3 regions of the Mesorhizobium loti R88b genome follow, and region 1 is predicted to be linked to each of the others. Evidence: predicted binding sites of a transcription regulator. Region 1 holds the regulator's gene; each other region holds the start of a gene.
The links. Region 1 encodes LexA, which represses DNA repair genes until DNA is damaged. Its sites were predicted from a motif close to TGTTCNNNNTGTGTTCNG; they were not measured.

Region 1 (2,266 bases):
GCAAGGGCCTGACCGCAATGATCGCCATCTCGGCGTGGATATCGGATCGCTCTCCAGTCGATGGAGTAGGCCTGATTTCTCAACAGTCCGTCTTGCTGGTGACGATTGCCCTGGTTATCGCGACCACGGCGACGACATGGCTTCGGCTTGCCGCGGTTCCCTTCGTGCTTGCCAGTGTGCTGACCATCCCGGACACGCGAACACCGGATGTGTTGATCTCGGAGGACGCCAGGCTGGTTGCAATGCCGATCGGAGGCGGCGAACTCGCTGTCAGCCGCGCGCGTCCAAACGAATTCATGGTCGACAATTGGAAACGTGCGTTGCGATCCGAAGCCATCGTCGTCCCGGAAACCTTCACCAGAGGTGACGGGCAATTCGAGATCGCGGATGCCACGGAACTGCCGCCAGGAGCGCCGTTCTATTGCACTGACGGCGTCTGTCTGGCCAAGCACACGTCCGGTGCGATTATTGCTTATGTCGAAGACCGCAAGGACAGCTGGAAGGCCTGCGGGTTCGCCGACCTGATCGTCGTCAATGACGCGACGGGCTATGATGCCTGTCACAACCCGCTGGTTCTCGTCATCACCAAGCGGCAGCTTGCCCGCAAAGGCAGCGCGGCCGTCTTTTTCAATCGCCAATCGGCGATCACGCCGGCAACCGTCAGCTTCGCCGTGGACAGCCCGTACCGACCCTGGCACGCGCAACGCAAATTCTCGCGTGAGGCGAGGGGCCTGCCACCTTACAAGAAACCTGAAAAGCCGGCTGCCGTTCCTGCTCAATAACGCCGGATCAGCCCGACCAGCTTGCCTTGCACCTTGACCCTGTCGGGGCCGAAGATACGCGTTTCATAGGCCGGATTGGCGGCTTCAAGCGCAATCGAGGCGCCCTTGCGGCGGAACCGCTTCAGCGTCGCTTCCTCCTCATCCACCAGCGCCACGATGATCTCGCCAGGCTGGGCGGTATCGGCATTGCGGATGATGACGGTGTCACCGTCGAAGATGCCGGCCTCGATCATCGAGTCGCCCTTGACCTCCAGCGCATAATGTTCGCCACCCATGATCATATCCGGCGGCACCGAAATGGAATGCGTCTGATGCTGGATGGCATCGATGGGCACACCGGCGGCGATACGCCCCATCACAGGGATCGACACCGCCGAAACCACGTCGTCGTCATTGCCGGCAGCGGGCAGGCGCGATGGCGTTGCAGGCTTGAGTTGGCGGCCAAGGCCACCCTGACCAAGACTGCCCTGGATGACGCTTGGCGAGAACTTCTTGGCCGCGTTGAGACCCGGCGCGATTGAATCCGGCAGCCGCAGCACCTCCAGCGCGCGTGCCCGGTTGGGCAGCCGCCTGATAAAACCGCGTTCCTCCAGTGCCGTGATCAGACGATGGATGCCTGACTTGGAGGCGAGATCGAGCGCTTCCTTCATCTCGTCGAAGGACGGCGGGATACCGCTTTCCTTCAGCCGTTCATGGATGAACATCAAAAGTTCATGTTGCTTGCGCGTCAGCATGGCAGCCCCCAAGGCTAGAACAAAAGGTCTGAACCAGAATCGAAAAACAAACCCAGAACAAACACTATCTGTTCCAGTTGTGTTCTGCAACCGTTTAAAGTTTAGTGAATTTGTTAAGGAGGCCGAAATTATTTGGCAGACGGCTGCGGCAACGACTGACCCGTCAGCCCTGTCGCCGCATATTGGCGACCATTGAAATCGCTTTGGTTAATGGCTTGTGGCCTATCCGGCGGCTTGGCTTGGCATCAGTCGGCCACGGAGTTCCATGCCACGCATTTCCAGTTTTGAGGACGCTCGTTTGCCGTGAACGAAACGAAGCCAAAATGCCAACCTCCGGCTTGTCCGCGACCACTAGCGCCTCGACCGAGAGCCTACCCATTTGTGAATTGGAAATTCGCTGCTCGCTATACGGCCGGTGACAACCGATCGTTGAGATCACCGCTTCAGGTGACGGACTCCTTGACGGCGAAACGCGGGGCCTTCCAGGCACCGGTGTGCAAAATCTCTTGTAGGACCTCAACCGCTAGCCACACATCCTTGTAGGCGACGTAGAGCGGCGTAAATCCGAAACGGATGGTGGACGGCGCGCGGAAGTCACCGATCACACCGCGCTCGATCAAGGCACGCATGACCTGATAGCCGTGATCGTGGAGGAACGACACCTGACTGCCGCGCTTGGTCGGGTCGCGGATGGTTTCCAGCGTGAGACCATAGGCACCGCACTTTGCTTCGACGAGTTGGATGAACAGT
Region 2 (2,266 bases), 1.3 Mb from region 1:
AGGCTGGTGTGGACGGATGCGCTGCTGCCGGGCTACCGGCCGTCAGGCGAGCCCTTCATCACCGCGGTCATCTCCCTCCAGCCGGATGGCCGGGGCACACGCTACACCGCCACCGCCATCCACCGCGACGAGGCGACCCGCAACAACCATGAAGAGATGGGCTTCTTCGACGGCTGGGGCACGGTGGCCGATCAGCTTGCGGACTACGTGAAGACGATTTGAGCCGCCGCATGATGGCCGGGGCATTGCCCCCGGCCGCCATGCTTGTTTTTCGATCTACAGTGGAGAACTCCGCAGTCGGCGGAATTTCCAGCCTCAGTAGTAAAAGCGCTCTTCGGTGATCTTGCCGTTCTTGACCGTGTACAGGCCAACCTCATCCATGGTGACACGCTCGCCGGTGGCCTTGGGCGTTACGTCGAACTTGAAGCGCACGGCGAACTGGTCGCCATTGACATAAGGGCCTTCGACCGAGCCGCCGTGGACTTCGTGGTTCTCTTGCCACCATTGGCCCTTTTGCTTGAGAGCCTCCTTGCCACGGGCCACGGCCATCGGCCCTTCCATGGCTTCGTAGCTGACGATATCGTCGGCGTTGTATTTCTCGCCAGCACCGGCGTGATCTCCCTGCTGGAGCAGTTCGGTGAAATCCTTGGCAATTTCCGCGATGGTCATGTGTGTTCCTCCTGTTGAGACGCACTCGAACTAGGGAAGCGCGTGCCGGCGCGCCAGCCTTGCCCGCACGACAGCTGACAATGTGTGTCAGGACGATAGATATAGCGCGGCTATGTGATGGCCAGTTCTCACATGCCGGCCAGGGAATCGTCCTGGCCGGACAATTGCCAGATCGCTGGACATTCGTATTCACCCTGATAGCTGCGGATCAGCGCAAAGCTGCGCACCGTCCAGGACATCGGCTCAACAATCTGTTCCCGCACTTTTGGCACGCCTCGTCTGTCACGAAGCAGCGTGACATGTGGCTCCAACGAGCTCGTGACAAAGGGTTTGAGTGGGCTGTCGTCAATTACGGCAGAGAGCTTGCGCCAGAAGGCTTGCAGGGCCGGCGAATGGTCGCCGCTGCGAAGCACCAGCGCTCCGCCGCCGAAGGCTGACAGGCGGTCGAAGCAAACTTCGAACGGTTTGGCATGTATAAGCAGACCAACATGACGGGCCATATCCACCACAGCTTCGGGTTTGCCATCACCAAGGCCTATCAGGCTTATGTGCATTTGATTTGTTGGCGTCAGCCGACCCCGCAATCCCAGTTCTTGATTGTAGTGCTCCGCCTTGCACCTCAGCATTGCATTGACCGGGTCTTCGACCAGGAATTCGTAGAACAGATGCGGCTCTCGGGCGGCGTTCGGCGAATCCCAGTGGAAATGGGCCTGACCGTTCTTGCCAATTCCGTAGGTAGGCAGCTCGTTCATGGCTGATCCCTTTCGGACATTTTATAAAGGATCACTTAGGAACAAAGCAGGAACAAATGTTTGAGTCAAGTGTGGATTGATGCGAAGCTTGGCAGCAGCCAGACGCCGAACTCGATCAACGAGATCACCGGAAAAAAGGCGCGGTTCGTCCGTTGGAACGGGGCGGGATCGGATGCAGGCGCCTGCAGCTGGGTAGCGCCTAGCGCGTTCAATCCTTGTGTAAGCAATAGTCACACAGACCGTGGTCGCCTGCCGACGCTATAGCAGCATTGAACGACTGGCCGCAGTGGATGCACTGAATCTTTTCGACGGCTTCGTGGAAGGTCGGACGCTGGCGCTTCTTGAGATATTCCGCAACTTCTTTGTCTGTGAACCCTGATTTGTTGGCCACGCGGATCATCCTCTTGGAGCCGCCCCTCATAGCACATTTCGTTAGATAGCTCCATTTCGTGTGGATGCCGGCCTATCACTAGCCTTAACAAAACGGGCACTGATGCTTTCCGCACCAGCGCCCGCTCACGAGAACTTACCAAATAGCTGCCCGAGCCTACGCCCCGTAGCCGATGATGCCCTTGACCTCCACAAAATCATGGATCGCCCAGTCAGCATATTCGCGGCCGTTGCCTGACTGCTTGTAGCCGCCGAATGGTGCGAACGTGTCCCATTCCGGATAGTTGATCGAGACCTGCCCGGCGCGCAGCTGGGCAGCGACCTTGCGGGCATGCTGGATGTCCTGCGACTGGACATAGGCAGCAAGGCCGTAGACGGTGTCGTTGGCGATCTTCACCGCGTCGTCGTCGTCCTCGTATGAAATGACCGACAGCACCGGGCCGAAGATCTCTTCC
Region 3 (2,266 bases), 3.3 Mb from region 1:
GCTGTGCGTTGCCCTGGCGGTGACTGATCACCAATGGCGGATGATCCGACGACGGCCGGGAACGCCACGATCGCCCCAGACGCTGCCGCAGGATCCTTTCGGCCGCCAGATACGGAAACCACAGCGACAGGATTCTCTGTCCGTTGTTTCTGGCCCCTTCTTTCGTCAAATGCGCGTTCATCGGGGTTCCACTCCAGTGTGAATTGTCCAGGCAGGGCCGTGCGGCTCTTGCCGATGGTGATGGTGAAGGCTGGGCGGCCGATCGAACCGGCGAGCGGCCCGGCGACAGTGGCGCGCGACACGGCCGGCGCCGACGAGACGATGAGGCGCACGGGTGCTGCCGTCGGTTCGGGCTCGGCCGCCTGCCGCAGCAGGAACACTGGCCGGCCGGCGCTTGCCGCCCTGGCATGCAGCCGGCGCGTGGCGGTCAGGTCCAGCCGCTGCGGATTGCCGCGGATTTCGAGGATGACGGCGGCGAGTGCCGTCATCCTGGCGGCCTCCTCGGCGATCCACAGCGCATCGACGAGCTTTGGTGCCTCGGAAAACAGCAATTGCTCCGGCTCGATGCCGAACGACGCATGCAACCCCCTGGCATAGGGAAAGCCGGCCTCGCGGAATATTTCTGATGTGCCGATCCATAATATGGGCAGCCCTTGCGCCTGCTTGAGGATCAGGCTGGTGAGCGACAAGGCAAAGCCGGCGACGGCTCCGGCATCGCGGGTCTCCAGGCCATGGATTTCGCTGAGCGCGGCTTTCGGCAGACCGCCGCTCAGGGCGGTATCGAACCGTTCGACGCCGACGGGCAAGAAGGCATCCGGCAAGGCCGCGGCAAGGCCGCGCCGGACGATTGTGAGGTCGCTGGCGTCATCATCAAGCGGTGCGCCAGTCGGCGCCTGCAGGCGCTCGGGCAGCGTTCCCTCGATCTTCGCGATCTGGCGGCGCAGGGCAAAAACAGTCTCCCGCGCCACGGCTGTCATCGCCATGACGGTCAGTGTCCACTCACAATTGTTCCTGTTATGTTCCTATAGATTCCAGAGGGTGACCCAAGAGTCAAGCAGAGTCATAAGGAATTTATTCCTGCGCCTGGGTCAGCGCTGGCCACCGAAGGCCAACCGCGCGGCCAGCCCGGCGAATACGGTTCCCAGCAGGATTTGTGGCGCCCGACGGAACCGCGTGCGCTTCGACAAGGCCGCTCCGATCCGGCTCGCGGTCAGGATGACAAGGCCATTGACCACCAGCCCGATCAAATTGAGCACGGTCGCCAGCAGCAGAATCTGGCCGGCGACGGAACCGGTCTCGGGGCGTACGAATTGCGGGAACAGCGCCAGCACGAACAGCGCCATTTTCGGGTTGAGCAGATTGGTCAGCAGGCCTTGCCGGAAGATGCGGCCGTGCGAATAGCGCGGCAGGCCGGCGATCGGGGCAAATGCCGTTCCGTCGGAACGGAACGCCTTCCAGGCGAGCCAGGCGAGGTAGGCCGCGCCGGCATAGCGCACGATGTCGTAGGCGATGGGCGCTGCCAGGAAGAGTTGCGACAGGCCGAAGGCGGCGGCCAGCGCGTGGCAATAGGTGCCGGCGGCGATGCCGGCATAGGTCGCAAAACCCGAGGCACGCCCCTGGCTGGCGCTGCGTGAAGCGATCAACAGCATGTCCGGCCCCGGGGTCGCGGTCAGCGCGAGGCAGGCAATGGCGAAAAGTCCGATGGTGGAAAGGTCCGGCATGAGAACTCCTGAGAGATGGCCGGAACCGACCCCTACGCGATTCCCCGGCAGTGGCAAAGCCGTCGAGCCAGCAATCGACGCTCCATTTGCCTCGACCGGTGCGAAAGCCTATATGCCGGGTTCAAAGGAAAAAGCATGGCCCGTATCTACAAATCCCGCACCTGGCATGGCGAACTCGCGCCCTCGATGGAGGAGATGGAGTTCCTCGCTTTGGAGGCCTACGCCCATCTGCCGGAGGACTTTCGCAAGCTGACCGGCGAGATCGTCATCCAGATCGCCGAATTCCCGACCGATGAGATCATGGACGATCTGTCGCTGGAAACGCCCTTCGACCTGCTCGGCCTGTTCGAGGGGCGCGGCATCGCCGAACGCTGGAACCCGCAGACCGGCGAAGGCCCGAACCGCATCACGCTCTATCGCCGCGCCATGCTCGACTACTGGGCCGAAAACGAGGAAACGCTGGGCGACATCGTCACCCACGTCCTGATCCACGAGATCGGCCACCATTTCGGCCTGTCGGACGATGATATGGAGAAGCTCGAAGA

Region 2: the regulator LexA is predicted to act here: its motif matches at 1,459-1,476, upstream of EB235_RS28040 (2'-5' RNA ligase family protein).
Region 3: the regulator LexA is predicted to act here: its motif matches at 1,007-1,024, upstream of EB235_RS34670 (ImuA family protein).

Annotation. Positions count from the first base shown of each region.
Region 1 covers NZ_CP033367.1:4,430,057-4,432,322, forward strand. The annotation lists gene EB235_RS21555 (ComEC/Rec2 family competence protein) at 1-782, shown strand, start outside; gene lexA (transcriptional repressor LexA) at 776-1,516, opposite strand; gene EB235_RS21565 (hypothetical protein) at 1,515-1,712, shown strand; gene kynU (kynureninase) at 1,960-2,266, opposite strand, start outside.
Region 2 covers NZ_CP033367.1:5,706,335-5,708,600, forward strand. The annotation lists gene EB235_RS28030 (SRPBCC family protein) at 1-222, shown strand, start outside; gene EB235_RS28035 (nuclear transport factor 2 family protein) at 316-669, opposite strand; gene EB235_RS28040 (2'-5' RNA ligase family protein) at 798-1,421, opposite strand; gene EB235_RS28045 (hypothetical protein) at 1,630-1,812, opposite strand; gene EB235_RS28050 (aldehyde dehydrogenase family protein) at 1,969-2,266, opposite strand, start outside.
Region 3 covers NZ_CP033367.1:1,116,491-1,118,756, forward strand. The annotation lists gene EB235_RS05280 (DUF6504 family protein) at 1-31, opposite strand, end outside; gene EB235_RS34670 (ImuA family protein) at 1-983, opposite strand, end outside; gene EB235_RS05285 (LysE family translocator) at 1,089-1,721, opposite strand; gene EB235_RS05290 (metallopeptidase family protein) at 1,857-2,266, shown strand, end outside.